3 regions of the Sulfitobacter sp. 1A13679 genome follow, and region 2 is predicted to be linked to each of the others. Evidence: riboswitches for the same ligand, from Rfam matches in the RefSeq annotation. Region 2 holds a riboswitch; each other region holds the start of a gene.
The links. Region 2 has a riboswitch for thiamine pyrophosphate ahead of thiD (bifunctional hydroxymethylpyrimidine kinase/phosphomethylpyrimidine kinase). Riboswitches for the same ligand answer to the same signal wherever they lie in the genome.

Region 1: it holds a riboswitch for thiamine pyrophosphate, as region 2 does, so the genes downstream of both, thiC (phosphomethylpyrimidine synthase ThiC) here and thiD (bifunctional hydroxymethylpyrimidine kinase/phosphomethylpyrimidine kinase) in region 2, are expected to answer to the same signal.
Region 3: it holds a riboswitch for thiamine pyrophosphate, as region 2 does, so the genes downstream of both, thiB (thiamine ABC transporter substrate binding subunit) here and thiD (bifunctional hydroxymethylpyrimidine kinase/phosphomethylpyrimidine kinase) in region 2, are expected to answer to the same signal.

Annotation. Positions count from the first base shown of each region.
Region 1 is NZ_JBIFFO010000032.1:664-8,585, forward strand. Features, by position in the region: partial or broken gene ACGYLA_RS18360 (IS5/IS1182 family transposase) at 246-401, opposite strand; gene ACGYLA_RS18365 (Fe(3+) ABC transporter substrate-binding protein) at 632-1,648, shown strand; TPP riboswitch at 2,236-2,357, shown strand; gene thiC (phosphomethylpyrimidine synthase ThiC) at 2,451-4,250, shown strand; partial or broken gene ACGYLA_RS18375 (ATP-binding protein) at 4,624-4,824, opposite strand; gene ACGYLA_RS18380 (sensor histidine kinase KdpD) at 4,896-6,299, opposite strand; gene ACGYLA_RS18385 (molybdopterin-dependent oxidoreductase) at 6,269-6,745, opposite strand; gene ACGYLA_RS18390 (hypothetical protein) at 7,036-7,422, shown strand.
Region 2 is NZ_JBIFFO010000015.1:98,490-106,411, forward strand. Features, by position in the region: gene ACGYLA_RS13105 (ABC transporter substrate-binding protein) at 1-767, opposite strand, end outside; gene ACGYLA_RS13110 (ThiF family adenylyltransferase) at 805-1,767, opposite strand; gene ACGYLA_RS13115 (thiamine phosphate synthase) at 1,764-2,360, opposite strand; gene ACGYLA_RS13120 (thiazole synthase) at 2,357-3,118, opposite strand; gene thiS (sulfur carrier protein ThiS) at 3,122-3,319, opposite strand; gene ACGYLA_RS13130 (FAD-dependent oxidoreductase) at 3,309-4,289, opposite strand; gene thiD (bifunctional hydroxymethylpyrimidine kinase/phosphomethylpyrimidine kinase) at 4,282-5,085, opposite strand; TPP riboswitch at 5,153-5,249, opposite strand; gene ACGYLA_RS13140 (error-prone DNA polymerase) at 5,361-7,922, opposite strand, start outside.
Region 3 is NZ_JBIFFO010000003.1:177,708-185,629, forward strand. Features, by position in the region: gene pcaF (3-oxoadipyl-CoA thiolase) at 1-340, opposite strand, end outside; gene ACGYLA_RS04030 (alkaline phosphatase D family protein) at 547-2,094, shown strand; gene cobO (cob(I)yrinic acid a,c-diamide adenosyltransferase) at 2,152-2,757, opposite strand; gene ACGYLA_RS04040 (DMT family transporter) at 2,828-3,766, opposite strand; gene aroC (chorismate synthase) at 3,777-4,886, opposite strand; TPP riboswitch at 4,979-5,080, shown strand; gene thiB (thiamine ABC transporter substrate binding subunit) at 5,115-6,092, shown strand; gene ACGYLA_RS04055 (thiamine/thiamine pyrophosphate ABC transporter permease ThiP) at 6,068-7,624, shown strand; gene ACGYLA_RS04060 (ATP-binding cassette domain-containing protein) at 7,611-7,922, shown strand, end outside.

The DNA of each region.
Region 1 (7,922 bases), on a different contig from region 2:
TTCAAGTTTTCGAATCGCGCACCTCTTGAGACTGAGGTTATGGCGGAGTTTCGGCAGCGGTCATTGCCATCGGAGCGTCAGGGGCTGAAGGGATCGATGATCTTCGATCCCTGCTTGCAGAATGGCAGGAGATCAATGCCATCGTAATGATCGTCCTGCACCGGCCTTGGGAGAAAGACACTCATCTGCGCCAAATCTTGCAACGTGCGGCGCGAGCGCCTTTCCTGTAGGGCTTTTCGCGTTTGCTGCGGTGCAGGAAAGATCTTGACCAATTTCCGGAGATTTTGGGCGGTTGCGGCGAGCAGGAATTCGTCATTTGCACCGCATGGGCCACGTAATCAGAGCCTTCCGAGGCCGAGGGTGCGCTTGAGATGCGTGAAGAGCATCTCGACCTTCTTCCGGAGCTACCTTCTAGGCAGCCACGGAATGTCCTATTGCGCAGCCAGACAAGTCGAGATGTTTGTTCCGCCCTCATAGCCCGGCCTCTCGGTGCGCTCAATGGCTGATGGTCTGCGTCGGGAAATGGTGCCGGACCTTCTGACCGATTTTATCGGAATTGGTTGCAGGGGCGTCTAAAATCTGTTTCTTACTGTTTCAGTCAAGTTACTCCAAACTGGAACAGGACCCTGATATGACCTTCTGCAAAACATCGACTGCCGCCGCCGCGCTGATGTCGCTGGCACTACCCGCGCTGGCCGATGGCGAGTTGAACCTCTACTCCGCCCGTCACTATGACACCGATGAGCGCCTTTACTCCGACTTTACCGAAGCAACTGGCATCACCATTAACCGCATCGAAGGCAAGGCCGACGAACTGCTGGCCCGTATGGAAGCCGAGGGTGCCAACTCCCCCGCCGACTTGCTGCTGACCGTCGACACCAGCCGCCTCAAGCGCGCCAAAGACATGGGCCTGCTGCAAGCGGTGGAGAGCGACACGCTTGAAGAGCGCATTCCCGGCAATCTGCAAGACGACGACAACCAGTGGTTCGGCCTGTCGCAGCGCGCGCGGATCATCTTCTTTAACAAAGAGACGCTGGACACCCCACCCGCGACTTACATGGACCTCGCCGATCCTGCCTACAAAGGTCAGGTCTGCATCCGGTCCTCGACCAACACCTACAACCAGACTCTGTTGGCTGCCATCGTGACGCACGAGGGTGAAGAAGCCGCGACCGAATGGGCACAGGGCGTGGTCGACAACATGGCGCGCGCACCGCAGGGCGGTGACACCGACCAGCTGCGCGGCATCGTCTCGGGTGAATGCGACATCGCGGTATCCAACAGCTACTATTTCGCCCGCGCGATCCGCACCGATGTGGACGGCGTGAGTGCCGATATCGACAAGATCGGCCTGATCTGGCCGGACCAAGAAGGCAACGGCGCGCATATGAACCTCTCCGGCGGCGGCGTGGCCAAGAACGCGCCGAACCGTGAGAATGCTGTGAAGTTCCTTGAGTATCTCGCCTCTGATCAGGCGCAGGTCTATTTCTCGGCCGGTAACGATGAGTTCCCGACGGTGGAAGGCGTTGAACTGGCTGATAGCGTAAAGCAGTTGGGTGAGTTCAAAGCCGACGAGGTGAACCTGTCGGACGTGGCCGAGAACATCGGCACCGCGCAGAAAATCTTTGACACGGTTGGCTGGGAATAAGACTTCACATCAAGTAACGCAGAAGGCGGGCTTTCGAGCCCGCCTTTTATTTTAGCTTCGATCATCGCCGATCCCGGTACCGTAAAGGGCGCGACCCGAGCCGCTCGGCCATCTAGCTGACCGTCGCTAGGATGAAAAACCTGCGCTACATAGTTCCGCTTGAACTCGTCCTAAACCGATTGTGCGGCTGAATCCGCGCTTCTACTCGGTTCCCAAATTGCCAAGTAAGTATCTACAAAATCTAAGGACACCTCATTCATCGTCAATTCGATCCACCAGATCCCGGAACTATTGTCACGTTAACTCGCCGACATTTCAAGGTGGCATGCCGAACGTTGATCAAGGGGCTGAATAACCGCGCAGAGAACAGCCATTTGCCTTTCCGAAAGCGAGAGCTTGCAAACTCGGCGAGTTAACGTGACAACACACTTCGGCCGCCCGTCAGAGGCGCCCCACGACGCCAACCATCCGTAAAAGTACCAAAGATCGGAGCGGATATCGGCCAATCAAATGCCTTCAGCAATGGCTTCGCCACTGACGGTACCTTATCGGCTGCCCTTGCTCTTCTGAAATCTATTAGATACGTACATCTTACGCAGGGGAGTCCCAACTGAGGGACTGAGAGGCGACTGACAGCAAGGCTGTAGTGTCGCGACCCTTTGAACCTGACCCAGTTGATACTGGCGTAGGAAGCATTGGTCGCCCCTCCCGAACTGGGTGCGTGGCCAGACAGGGGCATGCGCCCGTTTCCAAGCCAAAAATCGTCTGTGTCTTTTTGAGTTATCAACTTGAGGAGCACGCCATGAATATTCCGAATCCTAAAGTCACAACAGGTGAATTGCCTGCATCGCGCAAAATCTATGTGAAAGGCAGTCTATATCCCGAAATTCGTGTGCCCCTGCGCGAGATTTCGGTTCACCCGACCGCAGGTGAACCGCCGCTGCCAGTCTATGACAGTTCTGGTCCATATACCGATTCAAACCATCTGACCGACATCAGACATGGCTTGCCCGTTTTGCGCCGAAACTGGATCATCAGACGCGGCGACGTCGAATCCTATCAGGGGCGGAACACGCAGGACGCTGATAATGGCTTTGTGCAGGGTGATCGCTTGACACCTGAATTTCCGGTGCAACAGCAACCCTATCGTGCAAAAGAGGGCAAGGCGGTAACGCAACTGGCCTATGCCCGGGCAGGTATTGTCACGCCCGAAATGGAGTTTGTGGCCATTCGCGAAAACCAGTTGCGTGAAGCGGTATCTGCGCCGCGCGATGGCAATGACTTTGGCGCAAACATTCCAGACTATGTAACGCCCGAGTTTGTGCGAGGTGAAATCGCCGCCGGCCGGGCGATTATTCCCGCCAATATCAACCACCCAGAGATTGAACCGATGATTATCGGTCGCAATTTTCTAGTGAAGATCAATGCCAATATGGGCACGTCTGCCGTCACATCTTCGATGGAAGAAGAAGTGGACAAGCTTGTCTGGGCAATCCGCTGGGGGGCCGATACGGTCATGGACCTTTCGACCGGTCGCAACATCCATAACACGCGCGAATGGATTATCCGGAACAGCCCTGTGCCCATTGGGACCGTGCCAATTTATCAAGCGCTGGAAAAGGTTAACGGAATTGCCGAGGATCTCACATGGGAGGTCTTCCGCGACACATTGATTGAACAGGCCGAACAGGGGGTGGATTACTTCACCATTCATGCGGGCGTGCGTTTGCATATGGTGCCAATGACGGTGAACCGAGTGACGGGGATTGTGTCGCGCGGGGGGGCTATCATGGCAAAATGGTGCCTGCATCACCACAAGGAAAGCTTTCTGTACGAGAATTTCGACGAGATTTGCGATATCTGCCGCGCCTATGATGTATCGTTCAGTCTTGGCGATGGCCTGCGCCCGGGGTCGGTTGCAGACGCCAATGACGAAGCGCAATTTGCTGAGCTCGAAACATTGGGCGAGTTGACGAAGGTCGCTTGGGCCAAGGATTGTCAGGTGATGATTGAAGGGCCGGGCCACGTGGCCATGCACAAGATCAAGGAAAACATGGACAAGCAGCTTGAGTGCTGCCACGAGGCGCCGTTCTACACACTTGGACCACTAACGACCGATATTGCGCCGGGGTATGATCATATCACCTCTGGTATCGGCGCTGCGATGATTGGTTGGTTCGGATGTGCAATGCTGTGTTACGTGACCCCAAAAGAGCATCTTGGCCTGCCAGACCGTGACGATGTCAAAATTGGCGTTGTCACCTACAAAATCGCCGCTCACGCTGCCGATTTGGCCAAAGGGCTGCCCGGTGCACAACGGCGCGACGATGCCTTGTCCCGCGCCCGGTTTGAGTTCCGTTGGGAGGATCAATTCAACCTTTCGCTGGACCCGGAAACCGCGCGTGACTTTCATGATCAAACGCTGCCGAAAGAGGCGCATAAGGTGGCACATTTCTGTTCGATGTGCGGGCCGAAATTCTGCTCCATGCGGATCAGCCATGACATCCGGGCCGAAGCGCACAAAGATGGGATGGAGGCAATGGCTCAAAAGTTCCGCAACGGCGGCAACCTATACATGCCGGTTGATGTGTCTGACGAGTGATAATAACCGCGGGGCAGTCTTGCCGGGCTGGTCTCTGCCATTGAGCTGGCGCGACATGGAGCAGACGTGCGGTTTTTGAGCTCGGCGACAATCGGGGGTCGCGCAGCCTTGCGCGCTTTGCGGGCGGTATGTTGGCGCCTTGGTGCGAAAGCGCAGCGGTTGAACAGCAGGTTATCAAGCTTGGGACAAGGGCGGCGGATTCACGGTCACAGATTACGCTTGTCACGCGGCGCGGAACTCGTGTGCTCGCCCCGCCGCGCGATCGGGGAAAACTTACACGAATTGCCAGGGTGTTGTCACGTTAACGGGCCCGAGGTTACTGGTCCATTGATCTGGGCGTAGGCCGTTTCGATGCAGAGATTGGGGCTTTATGGCGATCGAGTAGCGCTTTCGTCATCTTGGCGTCTCCGAAGACCGATGGCCACTCAGCGAAGTCGAGGTTCGTCACGATGATGGACGTGCGCTCGTAAAGACGACTGACGAGGTAGTACAGCAGCTGGCCGCCGGTCTGTGCGAAGAGGATATAGCCGAATCAGTCGAGGACCAGGAAGCCGAGGCGGCACAAGCGAACCGCAGCTTCCCACGCTCACCGGGAGGCGCGAGGTAAGGCGAAGTGACGCCTTCAGATCATGCTTTTGCTTGGGTTTAGGAGTTTTCGGGTAGGAGATCGAACTCAATCCAAAAGGTTGAGCCCTTTCCTTCAACCGACTTGAACTCGATCTTTCCGCCCAGCAAATCAATCAACTGCTTTGTGATGCTCAAACCCAGGCCGCTGCTCTGAGTGGTGCCCGTGGTGCCCGGATTGACCTGGTGAAAGGGGGTAAAGATCGCATTTTGTCGGTCTATCGGTATTCCTATGCCATGGTCGGTGACCTCTATCCGCACCTTCTGGTCAATTTTTTTCAGGTTTATTTCCACGACATCGCCTGAAGACGTAAACTTTGTAGCGTTTGAAATCAGATTGGCCAGAATCTGACTGACGCGGGCGCTGTCCGTCAGAGCTTTCATCTCCTCGTCCGGTGTGTTCACGCGATAGCTGACGTTGTGTTTGTCACCGTAAGCTTGGCACCCTTCGACAGCTGAAGACACGACTGTATTGAGATCGACAGGTTTGCGTTCCACTTTCACTTTACCCTCTGTCAAAGCCTGCGCGTCCAAAATGTCATTGACCAGCGCCAAGAGCCGATCTCCATTGCGAGATGCGACATCAAGTAGCTTGAGCGCGGCTTCATCCTTCATCGTATCTGCAACTCGGCTTTTCAATAAAGCCAGGCCACCGATGATGGAGGTCAGAGGCGTCCTTAGCTCGTGACTGACGATGCTCATGAAATTCATTTTCATGCGGGCAGCGGATGAAGCTTCCTCAGCAAGATGGCGCATCTCTTGTTCAGCATGCTCGGCGGTTCTTAACTCCAGCATGAGTAAAAGAATGAAGATCCCCAGAAGCCCCAGAATGGTGGCGCTGAGATAGGCCACGGTATGAGACAGAGTGAGGAGAGCCGCCCTAAACTCCGCCATGGCTTCGGATTTTTCTTGCGCGACGGTTAGTAAAAATTCCCGGATAGAGAGATCAAAGCCTTCCAGTGCAAGGAGAATACTTTCCGCTCTTTCGCTGCGTTCTTCGCCAGTAAGACGATCGGTGTTGAGATCTTTGATCGCAGGCTCCAGACGCTTGAAGGTTGCCTCAAGCTCCGGCACCACGTCGGCATTGATTTGGAAGGTTGCGATAAGCTTCGGAAGCTCTCCCTTCTGAAGGATATTAATCCGGCTCCAGGCGATGTCAAATCGCATGGCCACATCGACCGCTGACTTATACCCGAGAGCATACTCGCCGAGGGCATTCTCGAGTCGTAGCAATTCAAACTGCAATTGCGAGGCAACCCACAGAGGGTCACTCTGCTCAGCAGTTTGAATATTCTGGACTCCGTCGTCCAGCTTGGAAAGCACGATAATCCCAAAAATCACTGCGCCGATAAACAATAGCAGGAGCAGGCCGCGGATAAATTTCCTGTAAGGAATTAGTCGACGGAGATGCTCTTGAGCTGCCATACCAACCTATCATTGTAGATCTCGTCATGAAGTTCCGGATTGCCGTCCATCGGGTAGATAACCCAAATCGGTCCCTTGTCACGAACTGACATTGTCTCACCGTTCAATAAGACCGCCAGAATGACGTCATACTCAAACGCGTCCGCAGCTGGCACTTTCGATGAGAAATCGTTGAGCGCGACCATTTTCAGGGTCGCACCTCGCGCAACATCCATCCCTTCAAGAACTGATCGCAGGGCCGGTCCTTGAAAGGTGGTCGCTTCGTCAACGTAGTCATTTTTCGTCACAACGGTCGTCTGCGGCATCGCGAGGATTTCTTCGAGCGTGAAGCTCTCCGTTCTATCCGGCGTCGTAACAGTTAGGATGTCCTGCGCGTAGCCCAAGGTTGGAGCTGCAAGTAGCAAGGCAAGCAGGCCGGTGAGGAAAGTTCTTTTAATTCGCATCATTCAAGCCCTGATTGTGTTGCGCGGTAGAGCCTTTCCTAATGTGATTTCATGTCAATATTTTGTCGACCCGATCAAAATATCTGAACCTCGATCATCAGTGAGGATGGTCAATTTGCGTTGGTCGATTTAGCGCCCCATTCTGGGCCATAAAATTCCATTATCCTCAGCGGATTAGCGCCCATGATATCGCGTCATTTTAGCAGATTTTCGCATCTTTTTCGGGGTTCCGTGGACCTTCTGCGCGACAAACGTAACTAAAGGATCATCGGACACAAATCGGAGAAAATATCATGGTTAAATCGCTTAAAACTTTCGTTCTAACGACCACATTGACTGCCCTAACTGCTGTTCCCCTTGCGACGGGCTTCGTCTTGTCGAGTAGCGATGTGGCTCATGCTCAGGGAAATGGTGGCGGCAACGGTGGCGGAAATGGTGGCGGCAACGGCGGCGGTGAAGGTTCTCCCGGGGCTGAGGGAACAACTGGCAATCCTGGCAATGATCAGGACGTTGGCCGCGCAGGCGAGGCACCTGACGGTGATGAAGATGGATGGGGCGAAGGGGGCCGCGGAAAATCTGACGCAGTCATCGACGATCAGACTGTAGAAGAACCTGAAGAAGACGAAATCGTCGAAGAGCCGGACGAAGAGGAGTCGCTGGACGAGCCCGAAGACCGCTGATCCCATCCTGAATTTTCGGTTGCCTTTTCGAAGCGATGTGGGTCCTATCGGTGGACCTACAGCCGTCATCGCCTCGAAAGAGGGCTGACGACTGTCCCTCCATTAGGCCCGGGCTTTGCCTGGGCCTTTATTGCACTTGAAGCGTGATTCATTCTTTGAGGTCGTCCCGGACCCGTTCACCCGCAGCGCCCCAAAAAAAACGCCCTCAAGGGCGGAGCCTAAGAGCGCAAAGTTTCTGAACTTGAGCAGCAAAAGTGTTGCACGGTATTGCGAATTGCGCAACCTGTACTCCCGCGATACGAGAACATCAGAGCAAAGTCTTTTTCATTCAATGGTTTGGCAACGGCGGACACCGCCGTCGGTTATGCCGTTTTGCTCCCCTTTCGGCATACGAGACCTCGACCCTCAGGAACAAAGTGCAAGACCAGCTTTGCCAATCTACGCAGGAGTCCGAAAAGGCACCGTGATTGCTGGCTTGCTGGAAAAATTGCTTGCAAAAC
Region 2 (7,922 bases):
CGCAACTCGGCATCGGAGGCAAAGAAAACCTCTCCGCTGGCCGCCGGATCGTTGACGATATCGGCGGCCGCGCGTTCGGTCGCGCGCAGAAAGCGGGCAATCATGCCGCGGTCCATCTCTTCGGCATGGGCGACATAGATCAACTCGTCATAGGCGGGGACGCCTTCGGCTTCGGGATAGAAACAGCGGCCTTCATGGCCTTCGATTTCCATTTGGTTCAGTTCGAAATTGCGGAAGGCGCCGATCACCCCGTCGACTTGTCCCGACATTAGCGCGGGCGAGATTGACCAGCCGATGTTGATTTGCTCGACCTCGGCAGGCGCCACGCCATTGTGGCTCAGCATCGCATCCAGCAGCATCTCTTGCACGCCGGCCACGGCGAAACCCACCTTTCGGCCCTTCAGGTCCGCCATCTCCTGCACCGGCCCGTCGGCGCGGACCACGAGGCAGGTGAGCGGGGTTTCGACCAGCGTGCCCACACGGCGCAGGTCCAACCCCTCGCGCTGGGCGAGATGCAGTTCCGGTTGATAGGAGACCGCAAGATCGACCCGGCCCGCCGCCACCATGCGCGGCGGCTCATTCGGGTCGGCGGGGGAGACGAGTTCGACCTCCAGCCCCGCATCGGTGAAATAGCCCTTTTCCTGCGCTAGAATGATCGGCCCGTGATCGGGGTTCACGAACCAGTCGAGCATGACGGTCATCTTGTCTTGGGCCAAGGCCGGGGCCGCGATCAGCGTCAGGGCAAGGGGGGCGAGGATGTTTTTCACGAAGGGTCTCCAATATATCGTTTATGCGGGAAAAGGGTCAGGCGCCCGGGAGGGCGAGCAGGGCGATCTCGCCCGGCCAGCGGGGGCGGAGGGTGTTGGCCGCGTGATGCGCGCGTAGGCCGGTGCGGCAGGCAAGCACGATGCGGGGTGCATCGGCTGGCAACGGCAAGTCCGGCAGCGCCTCGGGCGGGACATGGCGCGCTTGGGGTGAGAAAGGCGTGGGCGCTTCGGCGCGCAGGTCGATGACCATATCGCGCGGGGTGATCTGGCTTTCGGCGATGAAACCCGCGGCGCGCGCAGTCTCGGGCGCGCTGTCGAAACGAAAGCCCGACATGCGCCATTGCGCGGCGTCCCAGATCAAGAGTTGCCCCAGCGGGGAGGGCGTGAGACCCAGCAGGACCGAGAGCGCCATCTGCGCCTGTGCCGCGCCGATCATCCCGACCACGGGCCCCAAGACCCCCGCCGTGTCACATGTCGCTGCCGTCTGGGGCAGGTCAGGGAAAACAGCGCGGAGCGAGGGGGCACCCCCGCAGAAACCGCCGGCATAGCCCGACAGCCCAAGGGCCGAGGCTGAAATTAGCGGTTTGCCCTGCGCGCGGGCTTCGTCCGACAGGGTCAGGCTGGCGGCGAAAGTGTCGGCGCAGTCGAGCGCAATATCGCAGTCCGCCAGCAGGGCGGGCGCATTGGCGGGGGTGAGCCATTCGGCACGCGGGATAAGCGTCACCTCGGGGTTCAGCGCCGCCATCGCCTCGGCGGCGGCACGAACCTTGGGCCTGCCGATACCGTCCATCCGGTAGAGCGGTTGGCGGTGCAGATTGCTCAAGGCCACCTGATCGCCGTCCACCAATGTGATCCGCCCGACACCGGCCCCGACAAGATATTGCAGCACAGGCATCGCCAGCGCTCCGGCCCCGACGACCAGCACATGCGCCGCCTTGAGCCGCGCTTGCCCCTCGGCACCGACCTGCGGCAGAACCGTCTGGCGGACATAGCGGCTCATGCCGTCACCTCGAGCCATTCGCGCATCCGCGCTTCGGGGTCTGCGTTCAGCGTGATATCCGTGACCGCCGCCACCGTATCGGCCCCGGCGGCAAAGGCCCCCGGCGCGCGGGCGACAGACATGCCGCCAATGGCGCAAAGCGGGATATCCCCGATCCGCGCCTTCCATTCCGTCAAACGGTCGAGGCCCTGTTCGGTCCATTTCAGCTTTTTCAGAATGGTCGGATAGACGGGGCCGAGGGCGATGTAATCGGGGGCGAGGGCCAGCGCGCGGTCAAGCTCGGCATGGTCATGGGTCGACAGGCCCAGTTTCAGCCCGGCGGCGCGGATCGCGGGGATGTCGGCACTGTCCAAATCCTCTTGCCCCAGATGCAGCCAATCGGCCCCCAGTTCAATCGCCAGTTGCCAGTGGTCATTCACCACCAGCAGTGCGCCGTGCTGGCGGCAGAGGTTGAGCGCGGTGATGATCTCGGCCCGCAGCACCTCTTCGGGCGCGTCCTTGACGCGCAGTTGCACCAGCTTCACGCCCAGGGGCACGGCCCGCGCGACCCATGCGGCACTATCGAAGACGGGGTAGAAACGCGGCAAGCTCATAGCCAAGCCTTTCCGATCACGGGGGTGGAGGGCACGGCCATGTCGCGCTGGCCCATGGGGCCGGAGGCGGCGGCAAGCGCGCCCGCGCGGCAGGCCAGTGCAAAGGCTTCGGCCATGGCGGCGGGGTCTGCGGCCTCGGCCACGGCGGTGTTCAGCAGTACCGCGTCGAACCCCATCTCCAACGCCTGTGCCGCATGGCTGGGCAGGCCGAGACCTGCATCGATCACCATCGCCACATCGGGAAAGGCCGCCCGCAGGCTGCGCAGCCCGTGCAGGTTGTTCAGCCCCAGCCCCGAGCCAATCGGCGCGCCCCATGGCATCAGCACCCGGCAGCCCGCATCGACCAGCCGCGCGGCCAGCACCTGATCCTCGGTGGTATAGGGGAAGACCTCGAACCCATCGGCGCAGAGCGCCTCGGCAGCCTCGACCAGCCCGAAGGGGTCAGGTTGCAGCGTGTCGGCATGGCCGATGACCTCGAGCTTGATCCAATTGGTGCCGAAATACTCCCGCGCCATCTGCGCCGTGGTGATCGCCTCGCGCGCCGAATGGCAGCCGGCGGTGTTGGGCAGCAGATGCACGCCCAAGCCGCGCACCATGTCCCAAAACGCCTGTCCCGCGCCTTGTTCGCGGCGCAGCGAAACCGTGGCGACCGGCGCGGCGCTTTGGCGAAAGGCGGCCTCCATCACCGCGGGCGAGGGGTAGCGCGCGGTGCCCAGCATCAGCGGCAGGGGCAGGGTGGTGCCGTAGAAATCGCGCATCACTCAGCCCCCCTGCATGGCGCTGAGCACTTCGAGCCGGTCGCCGTCGCTCAGCATGGTCTCGCCCCGCGCGCCTGCGGGAACGAAACTGCCGTTGAGGGCGGTGGCGACTTTTGCCTCGCCCCAGCCCAGCTCTGCCAATGCCGCGTCAAGCTGGGAGGCCGCGACCTCACGCGTCTCGCCGTTCACTTCAATCTTCACGGAATAAATCCCCCGTTGTCGCTGTTGCCAGAAAGCCCGCGGCCTGTTCGGCCAAGGCGGGCGCCATGAGAAAGCCGTGCCGGAACAATCCGTTCAGATGCAGCACCGCCCCGCGCTGTACGATGCCGGGCAGGTTGTCGGCGAAAGCCGGGCGCAGGTCGGCGCCCATCTCGATGATCTCGCCCTCGGCAAAGCGCGGGTCGAGCGCATAGGCGGCTGAGAGCAGTTCCAGCGCCGAGCGGGCGGTCATGCCGCTGCGGCTGGCGCTTTCGATCTGGGTCGCGCCCAGCATGTAGATGCCTTGCCCGCGCGGCACGACGTAAAGCGGGTGGCGCGGGTGCAGCAGGCGGATCGGGCGGGTGAGGGTGACATCAGGGGCGCGCAGCAGGATCATCTCGCCGCGCACGGCACGCAAACCGGGCAGAGCGTCGCGGGCCACCATGCCGCGGCAGTCGATCACCGGGCCTGTGACCTCCGAAGGGGTGAGGGCCGTGGTCTCAACCGTCACGCCCTCGGCGGCCAGCGCATGGGTCAGGTCTTGCAGCGCTTGGCGCGGGTTCAGATGCGCTTCCTCGGCAAAGAACAACCCGCGGCGATGGCGCCCGGCGAGGTCCGGCTCACAGGCCGCGATGGCTTCGGCGTCGCAGTCGCTGTGGCCTTCGGTGCGGGCGGCGAAACGCTGCAATTCCGCGCGGTCCCGCTCGGGGGCGAGGACCAGCGTGCCCCGATGGGTGACTTCCGTGATCTCCCCCCATAGCGCCGCGGCACGCCGCCCATGGGTCACCACAGCAGGCTCGCTCAGCGCGCCTTCGCAAAAGGGGGCGAGCATGCCGCCCGCCCACCACGAACAGCCATGCGGCCCGGGTGGGCCTTTGCGGTCGACGAGCCGGGCCCGCAGCCCCTGCGCCAGACAGGCCCGCGCGGCCCAAAGCCCTGCCACGCCCGCGCCGATGATGGTGACATCACTCATGGGGCCAAACGCCGTGAAAATGATGGACCGGCCCGTGGCCATGGCCGATGTTGAGGGCGTCCGCCGCGGCAATGGCGCGTTGCAGATAGCTATGGGCGGCCTCCACCGCCTGCGGCAGCGGCTGGCCCCGCGCCAGACCGGCGGCAATGGCGGCAGAGAGCGTGCAGCCGGTGCCGTGGGTGTTCGCCGTCTGCTGGCGGGGCGCGGAAAGGCGGAGGGTGTCGGCCTCGGAAATCAGCAGATCGACGCAGGTCTCGCCCTTGCCATGGCCGCCCTTCATCAGCACCGCGCGGGGGCCGAGCGACAGCAGCGCGCGGCCCTGCACGAGCATGGTGGCCTCGTCGGTGGCTTCTTCTGTGTCCAGCAGCCGTGCGGCCTCGGGCAGGTTCGGTGTCAGCACATGGGCGCGGGGCAGCATCCGGTCGCGCAGGGTTTCCACCGCTTCGGCAGAGAGCAGCGCATCGCCGGATTTCGCCACCATCACCGGGTCGAGCACAACGGGCGCGGGGCAGTCTGCCAACCCCTCGGCCACGGCGGAGATCGTGGCCGGGTCGCCCAACATGCCGATCTTAACCGCGCCGATGGCCAGATCGTCAAAGACCGCCGCCATCTGCGCGCGGATCATCGCAGGAGCGATCATGGCGACCGCGGTGACGGCGCGGGTGTTCTGGGCGGTTACGGCGGTGAGCACGCTGGCCCCATAGACGCCAAGCGCGCTAAAGGTCTTGAGATCGGCCTGAATCCCCGCTCCGCCGCCGCTGTCGGAGCCCGCAATCGTCAGTGCTTGAAACGCCATTCGGCCCCCCATTCGTTAGATGGGTCGAGGGCATGGAGATACGGGGTAAACGAGCGCCCAGATGGGGCTGATGCTTGCTTCCGTTCCCTACGCCGGTACGACCCGGATCAGGTTCGATGGGTCGGTTTTCACCTCTCAGCCTTGCGGCACCCCAACGGATTTCCGGCAGGCTAGCGAGGGGCGTTCATAGGGTCAACAGGGGATCGTTTATTTATTGGTTTGCGTTTTATATCATTTAGTTGCGGCGCGTATCTCATGCATTGCATGAGGATTTGTTAATGAAAATCCCGCGATTTGGGGATCACCTTGGCATCGCGCGGGTGGCCGTGCATGGCCACCTGACCGGGCAGCGGATGGGTCGGGTGATCGCCGCGCGTCGTGATGCCGGGCATCGGTGCCTCCGACAGCGCCGCCAGCCGGTCAGAGCGGTTCTCAAGCCGCTCGGCCACCACGTGTATCACCCGCCCGTCGGTCTGCACGCGCCCCTCCACGACCAGAAGCCGCGACGACATGATCGTGGGGCGGTAGAGCTTGAACATGTTTGGCCAGATCACGAGGTTGGCGACGCCAAACTCATCCTCCAGCGTGATGAAACAGACCCCCTTGGCGCTGCCGGGTTTCTGGCGCACCAGCACCAGCCCCGCCAGCTTTACCCGCCGCCCGTGGCCCATGCGCGAAAGGTCCCGGGCCGAGGAGAACCCCTGCGCGGCGAGGCTCCCGCGGTAGAAGGACATCGGATGCGCCTTCAGCGACAGGCGCAGCGTCTGGTAATCGGCGACCACCTGCTCGGCCTTCGGCATCACCGGCAGATGCACCTCCGGCTCCGGGCCGCGGGCCGAGGCTTCGACATGGTCGAAGATCGGCAAGGCGGGCGCGTCGCGCAGCCCTTGGGCCTGCCAGAGCGCTTGGCGCCGGTCGATCCCCATGCTGCGCATCGTGTCGGCGGCGGCAAGCTGGCGGATCGCCTTGGCATCGAGGCCTGCGCGGGTCTTGAGATCTTCGACATCCGCGTAAGGCGCGTCGCGCCGGTCCATGATCCGCGCGCCGGCCTTTTCCTGCAGCCCGTCTACCATGCGCAGCCCCAGCCGCAGGGCGAAACCGTCCCCACAAGGCTCCAGCGTGCAGTTCCAGTCCGAGAGGTTCACGTCGACATCGCGCACCTCGACCTGATGCTCGCGGGCGTCGCGCACGATCTGCGCCGGCGCGTAGAAGCCCATCGGCTGCGAGTTCAAGAGCGCGCAGGCAAAGGCCGCCGGGTAGTGGCATTTCATCCAACTTGAGACATAGACCAGCTTGGCGAAGCTTGCGGCATGGCTCTCGGGAAAGCCGTATTCGCCGAAGCCCTTGATCTGGTCGAAACAGCGCTGCGCGAAGACCGGATCGTAGCCGCGTTTGGTCATGCGGCCCACCATCTTGTCCTGCAGCTTCTCGATCGTCCCGCGCGAGCGGAAGGTGGCCATGGCCTTGCGCAGCTCGTTGGCCTCGGCGGGGGAGAACCGCGCCGCGTCGATGGAGATTTTCATCGCCTGTTCCTGAAAGATCGGCACGCCCAGCGTCCGGCTGAGGATGCTGAACAACTCGTCCTGCGGATAGGCCGGGCCGGGGGCGGGGTAGACGACGCTCTCCAACCCCTGACGGCGGCGCAGGTAGGGGTGGACCATGTCGCCCTGAATGGGGCCGGGGCGGACGATGGCGACTTCGATCACCAGATCATAGAAGACGCGGGGGCGCAGTTTTGGCAGCATGGCCATCTGCGCGCGGCTTTCCACCTGAAAGACACCAAGGCTGTCGCCGCGGCAGAGCATGTCGTAGGTCGGTCGCCCCGTGGCGTCGTCCTCGTGATCCTCCACCGGCACCGTGGCCAGTTCCAGCGGGCGGTCGTAATGCGCCTCGATCAGGTCGAAGCACTTGGCGATGCAGGTCAGCATGCCGAGCGCGAGGATATCGACCTTGAAGATCTGCAAAGCGTCGATGTCGTCCTTGTCCCATTCGATGAAACTGCGCTCGGGCATGGCGCCGTTGCCGATGGGCACGATCTCGGTCAGGGGGCGTTCGGTCAGAATGAAGCCGCCGACGTGCTGGCTCAGGTGCCGCGGCATGCCGATCATCTGGGAGGCGAGTTTCAGCACCATGCGCAGGTAGGGGTCCGACAGGTCCAGCCCCGCCTCGCGGGCGCGGGCATCATCCATCTCACCCTCGAAACTGCCCCAGACGGTGCCGGCGAGTTTCGAGGTCACGTCTTCGGAAAGCCCCATCGCCTTGCCGACCTCGCGGATGGCCGAGCGCGGGCGGTAGTGGATCACCGTGGCGCAGAGCCCGGCGCGGTGGCGGCCGTATTTGCCGTACATGTACTGGATGACTTCCTCGCGCCGCTCATGCTCGAAATCGACGTCGATATCGGGCGGCTCGTCGCGTTCCTCGCTGAGGAACCGCTCGAAGAGCAGGTCATGCACCGCCGGATCGACGGAGGTGATGCCGAGGCAGAAACAGACGGCGGAATTGGCCGCCGAGCCGCGCCCTTGGCAGAGGATCGGCGGCTCGGCCTCCTCGCGGGCGAAGCGGACGATGTCGTAGATGGTCAGGAAATAACGCGCGATCCTCTTGGAGGAGATCAGGGCGAATTCCTTCTCGATGGTCTTTTTCACCGCTTCGGGCACGCCTTCGGGGTAGCGCCGGGCGGCGCCTTCCCATGTCAGGCGGGCCAGTTCCTCCATCGGGCTGCGGCCCTCGGGGACGATCTCATGCGGGTATTCATAGGCCAGATCGGTGAGGCGAAATTCGATCCGGTCGGCAAGGCGGCGCGTCTCGGCGATGGCATGGGGCCAGTCGGCGAAGAG
Region 3 (7,922 bases), on a different contig from region 2:
CGGCGATGGCGAGGTCCATGTCGCCCGCGCGGATCGCCCGGGCGGCGGCGCCGACGGCGTCCATGCCGCTGGCGCAGAGACGGTTGATCGTGGCACCCGGCACATCGACCGGCAGACCGGCCAATAGCGACGCCATGCGTGCCACGTTGCGGTTGTCCTCGCCCGCCTGATTGGCGCAGCCCATGATCACGTCATCGACCCGCGCCCAATCGACGGAAGGGTTCCGCTCCATCAGCGCCTTCAACGGTACGGCGGCCAGATCATCGGCGCGAACCGAAGAGAGGGCGCCGCCGTAACGGCCAATGGGGGTGCGCTGCGCGTCGCAGATGAATGCCTGCATGGGGGTCTCCTGTTGTTGCACCGCAATCTACACATCGGGGCGATTCGGTTCAATAAAAATGTTACGGAATGAAATTAGAGGGTCGATTTTGGTAACACGTCACCGCCCTGTCACCAAAGCTTTGCCAAAGAGTCACGCATTCGTCGGCCATCTGTCACGCGCCGGGGGTTCTGTGCTGCCATCGCCACCCTCAGAGGAAGCTCAAGATGACCAAACTGATCCGCCCGACCCGCCGTGCTGTGCTGGCGGGCTCCACCGCCTTTGCCGCAAGCCTTGCCATGCCCAGCCTCAGCCGTGCGGCCTCGCGCCCGGTGTTTACCCATGGGGTGCAATCGGGCGATGTCGACACGCAGTCCGGCATGATCTGGACCCGTACCGACCGCCCGGCACGGGTGCAGGTCGAAATCTCCACCACCGAAAGCTTTGCCAACGCGCGCCAGCTTGCGCCGATGAATGCGTTGCCGAACCACGATCTGGCGGTGAAACGTCTGGTCGAAGGGCTGCCCTCGGATCAGGATATCTTTTACCGCTTCACCGCCGCCGATCTGAGCGACATCAACGCCACCTCCGAGCCGATCATCGGCCAGTTCCGCACCGCGCCCACCGCGCGCCGCGACGTGCGCTTTGCTTGGTCCGGTGACACCGCCGGTCAGGGCTGGGGCATCGACGATGAGGGCATGCGCACCTATGCGACCATGGCCAAACACCGCCCCGACTTCTTCCTGCATTCCGGTGACACCATCTATGCCGATGGCCCGCTTGAGGATGAGGTGCAGCTTGACGATGGCGCGATGTGGAAGAACACCACCATCATCGACGAGAAGCGCAAGGTGGCCGAGACGCTGGACGAATACCGCGGCCAGTGGAAATACAACCTGATGGACGCCCATGTGCGTGAGATGAACGCCCATGTGCCGACCTTCATGCAATGGGACGACCATGAAGTCGTGAACAACTGGTCCTCCTCGCGCAGCCTGATGGAAGACGACCGCTATAGCGAGAAGTCGATCCATGTCCTCGCCGCGCGCGCTTCGCAGGCCTTCCATGAGATGACCCCGCTGCGCATCACTCCTGCCGAGCCGGGCCGGGTCTATCGCAAGATCAACTACGGTCCGATGCTGGATGTCTTCTTCCTCGACCTGCGCAGCTACCGGGGGCCGAACAGCGAGAACATGCAGACCGAGATGTCGCAGGCCACCGATATCCTCGGGGCCGAGCAGATGGCATGGCTCAAGCGGGAGCTGACCAATTCGGCGGCCACGTGGAAGGTCATCGCCTGCGACATGCCCATCGGTCTGGTCGTCGGCGGCGGGGCCGAGGCGGTTGCCAATGGCGACAATGGTGCCACCAAGGGCCGCGAGCAAGAGATTGCAGGGCTGCTGCGTTTCATCAAGACCGCGCAGGTCGACAACGTGGTCTGGTTCACGGCGGATGTGCATTACACCGCCGCGCATTACTACAATCCCGACAAGGCGCAGTTTCAGGACTTTGACCCGTTTTGGGAGTTCGTCTCGGGCCCGCTGCACGCGGGCACCTTTGGTCCGAACGAGTTGGACGGTACCTTTGGCCCCGAGTTGAAATACGTCAAAGCACCGGAAGAGGGTCAGGTGAACCTGCCGCCTTCTGCTGGTCTGCAATTCTTTGGGTTGGTCGATATCGACGCCAAGACCCAGCAGATGAAAGTGCGCCTGATGGACCGTGCCGATACGGAGCTTTATTCGGTGACGCTCGACCCTAAAGGGGCGGCGATCTAAGCGCCCTCCGCTTGGCACAGTGAGAGGATCGCCCGGATGCGGGCGATCCTTTTCGTTTCAGTAGTCGACGCCGCGCTGTGCTTTGATGCCCGCTTTGAACGGGTGTTTAACCTCGGACATTTCGGTCACCAGATCGGCATAGTCGCAAAGCTCGGGCCGGGCGTCGCGGCCTGTCAGCACCACGGCGGTGCGCTTGTCGCGGGCGTCGAGCCCGGCGATCACATCTTCGATCTTGAGGTATTCATAGCGGATGGCGATGTTGATCTCATCCATCACCACAAGGTCATAGTCGCCGCTCTCCATCATCTCGCGCGCCTTGCCGAATGCGGCCTCGGCGGCGGCGATGTCGCGGTTGCGGTCTTGGGTGTCCCAAGTGAACCCTTCGCCCATCGTGTGCCATGTCACCTCATCCAGCCGTTCAAAGAACAATCGTTCGCCGGTTTTCCATTTGCCCTTGATGAACTGTACCACGCCGACGCGCTGCTTCCAGCCAAGCGCGCGCACCACGACGCCGAAGGCGGAAGAGGATTTGCCCTTGCCCGGGCCGGTATGGACCAGCACCAGACCCTTGTCCGGGTCTTGCAACTCGGCCACCTTGGCGCGCTGTTCGGCCTGACGCTGCTGCATCTTTTCCTTGTGATCTTTCGGATCCGCGTCGCTCATCGGTCATCTCCTCTATCCGGTTTCGGGGCACCATAGGGAGAGGACCGGTCAGGCGAAAGCCCGCATTCGATCACGCCTTGGGATCGGTGACAGACCGCGCCTTGCCGCGCTCCATCCCCAACTGCCGCTCACGCCAGATCACCAGCGCGCCTGCGCTGATCACCAGCGCCGCGCCCGCCAGCATCATCATCGTGGGCAGTTCGGCAAAGAAGACATAGCCCAGCAAAATGGCGAAAAGCATCGAGGTGTAATCATAGGGTGCGAGCATTGAGGCCGAGCCGAAGCGGTAAGCCGAGGTGATCAGGATCTGCGCCACCCCGCCGATCAACCCGGCGAGAACCAGAAGACCAAAGGTTTGCAGATCGGGCATGACCCAGCCGAAGGGCAGGGTGAAAAGCGCCAGAATCGACGCGGTGGCCGAGAAATAGAACACGATGGCTGCGGTGTCTTCGCTTTGCACCAACTGGCGAATGTGGATCTGCACAAGGCTGCGCACCATGGTCGCCATCAGGATCAGCAGCGCGCCGATGGTGGCCGTCTGCTCCATCGTGCCGATGCTGGTGAAGCGCGGCCAGAGGATGATCATTACGCCCACCAGCCCAATCGCCACGGCACTCACGCGGATCAGCCGGATTTTCTCGCCCAGCAACACGGCAGCGAGGATGACGGTGAAAATCGGTGTGGCAAAGCCGATGGCCGTGACCTCGGGCAGGGGCAGCAGGCCGAGGCCGGTAAAGGTCAGCCCCATCGCCGTGGTGCCGAAGAGCCCGCGCCAGACATGGCCCATCGGGTTTTGCGTCTTTAGCCCGCTTTTCAGTTTGCCGCGCTGCGCCAGCCAGATCAGGATCACTGGAATGGCAAAGAAAGACCGGAAAAAGACCGACTCCCCGGCGGGAACCTCATCGGCCAGCGATTTGATGATCGCGGACATGCAGGTGAAAAGCAGGATCGCCGTGATTTTCAGTCCGACACCAAGGGCGGGGCGGGCGGAGAAATCATCGACTTTCATGCTTTGATCCTCACGCCTCGGGGCCAATTATGCCGCGGTTCTGGCCAATCTGTCCGCGATGCAGCAGCAGGTGATCCAGCAGCACGCAGGCCATCATCGCCTCGCCCACCGGCACTGCGCGGATGCCGACGCAGGGATCGTGGCGGCCCTTGGTGATGATCTCGGTCTCTTCGCCCTGTTTCGTGATCGTGCGCCGCGTGGTCAGGATGCTGGAGGTCGGCTTCACCGCGAAACGCAGCACCACATCCTGCCCGGTGCTGATCCCGCCCAAGATGCCGCCCGCATGGTTCGAGGAATATTCCGGCCCATCGGGCCCCATGGTGATCTCATCGGCGTTCAATTCGCCCGTCAGCATCGCCGCCGACATGCCCTCGCCGATCTCCACACCTTTGACGGCATTGATGCTCATCATCGCGGCGGCCAGATCGGTGTCGAGCTTACCATAGACCGGCGCGCCGAGGCCCGCGGGCACGCCGCGCGCCGTCACCTCGATGATCGCGCCGACGCTGCTGCCCGATTTGCGCAGCCCGTCGAGGTAGTCGGCCCAGTCCGCCGCTGCTTTGGCATCCGGCACCCAAAAGGGGTTTTGGTCGATCTGGTCCCAGTCAAAGGCATCGCGGTCGATCTTATGCGGCCCCATCTGCACCATGTAGCTGGTGATCTGAAGCTCCGGCGCCAGCGCCTTGATCGCCTCACGCGCCAGACCGCCCGCCGCCACCCGCGCGGCGGTCTCCCGGGCCGAGGAACGGCCACCCCCGCGATAGTCGCGGATGCCGTATTTCTGGAAATAGGTGATGTCGGCGTGGCCGGGGCGGAACTTGTCCTTGATGTCGCCGTAGTCTTTGGAGCGTTGATCGGTGTTCTCGATCATCAGCTGCACGGGCGTGCCGGTGGTGACCCCTTCGAAGGTGCCCGACAGGATCCGGACCTCATCCGCCTCACGCCGCTGCGTGGTGTATTTGTTCTGGCCCGGTTTGCGCTTGTCGAGCCACTGCTGGATCATGCCTTCGTCAATCGGCACGCCGGGTGGGCAGCCGTCGATGGTCGCCCCAAGGGCGGGCCCGTGGCTCTCGCCCCATGTGGTGACCCGGTAAAGATGGCCAAAGCTGTTGATCGACATGGGCGGACCTCCTGTTGTCAAACCCTTAGCCGGGGCAGCGCCCTGCCTCAAGGGGATTTGCCTTGCCAATTGTGCAGGTCCGATCTACCCCTGACGCTACCTCGGGGGGCCTTTGGGCTGAGATGTGCATGCTGTGCGGACCCGTTGAACCTGAACCGGTTAACACCGGCGGAGGGAAGGTCAGGACAGACATCCACCTTTTACCTTTCGCCGCAAAAGGAGGATGCGATGAAGTATCTTACACTTGCTGCGGGCGTCATGGGCGCATCAGCCGCATGGGCCGAGACGCCTGAATTGACGGTCTATACCTACGACAGTTTCGTCACCGAATGGGGGCCGGGCCCGGCCATCGAAGAGGGGTTCGAGGCCGACTGCGGCTGCGATCTGAAATTCGTCGGCATGGGCGACGGTGCGGCCTTGCTGGCGCGGCTCAAGCTGGAAGGCGCGCGGTCTGACGCGGATATCGTGCTGGGACTGGACACCAGCCTCGTCGCCGCCGCGAAAGAGACCGATCTGTTCGCGCCGAGCGGTTTGCAGGCCGACTATGACCTGCCGATCACTTGGGAAGACGAGGTCTTCGTGCCCTATGACTGGGGCTACTTCGCCTTTGTCCACGGCACCGATCTGGGCGCGCCGGGTAATTTCAAAGCGCTGGCCGAAAGCGATCTGAAAATCGTGATCCAAGACCCGCGCTCTTCGACGCCCGGCTTGGGGCTGCTGATGTGGGTCAAAGCGGCCTATGGAGACGCCGCGCCGGAGGTTTGGGCGGGGCTGGCCGACAATGTCGTGACCGTGACCAAAGGGTGGTCCGAAGCCTACGGCCTCTTCCTCGAAGGCGAGGCTGACATGGTGCTGAGCTACACCACCTCTCCGGCCTATCACCTGATCGCGGAGGAGGACGACAGCAAGACCGCGGCGCTGTTCGACGAGGGCCATTACATGCAGATCGAAGTGGCGGGGAAGCTTGCCGGGTCGGATCAGCCGGAACTGGCGGATCGGTTCTTGCAATACCTCGTCTCTGATGCCGCGCAATCGGTGCTGCCGACGACCAACTGGATGTATCCCGCGGTCACGCCCGAAGGCGGGCTGCCCGCAGGGTTCGAGGGCATGATCCAGCCCGACAAGGCGCTGTTGGTGCCGAACGGCGAGGTCCCCGCGCTCCGGGAGGAGGCTTTGGACGAATGGCTGACCGCGCTGTCGCGTTAAGCGGCAAAACGGGGCTTTTCGCCGCCGCGCTGGTGGCGGGGCTGATCCTTGCCGCTTTGGTCGCCGTCTTCGCGGCGGCGGATGTGGGCGCAGGGCTTGGCCCGGCGGATTGGGCGGCGGTGCGGTTTACCGCGACACAGGCGGTTTGGTCGGCGGTGCTTTCGGTGCTGCTGGCCGTGCCGGTGGCGCGGGCACTGGCGCGGCGGCGGTTTTGGGGGCGCGGCGCGCTGATCACGCTGCTGGGCGCGCCCTTCATTCTGCCGGTGATCGTGGCGGTGCTGGGGCTGCTGACGGTCTTTGGCCGGTCGGGGGTACTGAACCAATTTGGCGCGGCTCTGGGCCTGCCGCCGGTGTCGATCTACGGGCTGCATGGCGTGGTTCTGGCGCATGTCTTCTTTAACCTGCCGCTGGCGACGCGGCTTTTGCTGCAAGGCTGGCAGAGCATCCCTTCTGAGCGGTTTCGGCTTGCTGGGCAGCTGCAGATGACGCCGCGTGCGTTGTTTCTGGCGCTGGAATGGCCGATGCTGCGGCAGGTGCTGCCCGGCGTGGCGGCGCTGATTTTCGTGATTTGCCTGACCAGTTTCGCCGTGGCGCTGACGCTGGGCGGTGGGCCGCGGGCGACGACGATTGAATTGGCGATCTATCAGGCCTTTCGGTTTGACTTTGATCTGGGGCGTGCCGCGCTTCTGTCCGTGGTGCAGCTTGTTCTGGCTGGCGCAGCGGCGGTGGCGGCGCTTTGGCTGATCCCGCCGATCAGCTTGGGCGGCGGGTTGGACCGCCCCCTGCGCCGCTGGGATGCGCGGGGGGGCGTGCAGCGGGCGTTGGACGGGTTGGTGATCGCGCTCGCCGCGCTGTTTTTGCTGCTGCCGCTGGGCGCCGTGGTGCTGCGCGGGCTGGCGGGGATCGCGGAACTGCCTGCCTCGGTCTGGCAGGCCACCGGGAATAGCATTCTGGTGGCGGGGTTGAGTGTGGCGGTGCTGGCCCTGCTGGCGCTGCCGATGGCAGGCTGGATCGCCACCCGGCGGCGCGGCGGGGTGGAGGCGATTGGCCTGATGGGGCTTGCGGCCTCTCCGCTGATGATTGGCACGGGGTGGTTCATCCTGATCAACCCTGTGCTCGACCCGGCACGGCTGAGCCTGCCGGTCACCGCCTTGGTCAACGCGCTGATGGCGCTGCCCTTCGTGCTGCGCATTCTGGTGCCGCGCCTGCGCGAGACCTTGCAGGATTATGGCCCCCTGACCCAAACCCTCGGCATGACAGGTTGGGCGCTGTGGCGGCTGCTGGTCCTGCCGCGTCTGCGCCCGCAATTGGGCTTTGCCGCCGGGCTGACGGGGGCGCTGTCGGTGGGGGATCTCGGCGTGATCGCGCTTTTCGCCGATCAGGAACGTGCGACGCTGCCCTTGCAGATGTATCGTCTGATGGGCGCCTACCGGATGGAGGCCGCGGCGGGCGCAGCGCTGCTTTTGCTGGTCTTGGCGCTGGCGGTGTTTTTCATCTGCGACAAATGGGGGCGCTGGCATGCTGACGCTTGAAGACATGCGCATTGAGCGGGGCGAGTTCTCCCTCGTGGCCGATATGACACTGGCGCAGGGGCGCAACTACGCGGTGATCGGCCCCTCCGGGTCGGGCAAGTCGACCCTGCTGGCGGCAATCTGTGGGTTCGTGCCGGTGGCGGCGGGGCGGTTGTTGCGGGAGGGGGAGGAGATCACGGATCAACATCCCGGCCAGCGCGGCATGACGATGCTGTTTCAGGACAACAACCTATTCCCGCATCTCACCGTGCGGCAGAACGTCGGCCTTGGCCTGCGCCCCGACCTGCGGCTGAAAGCG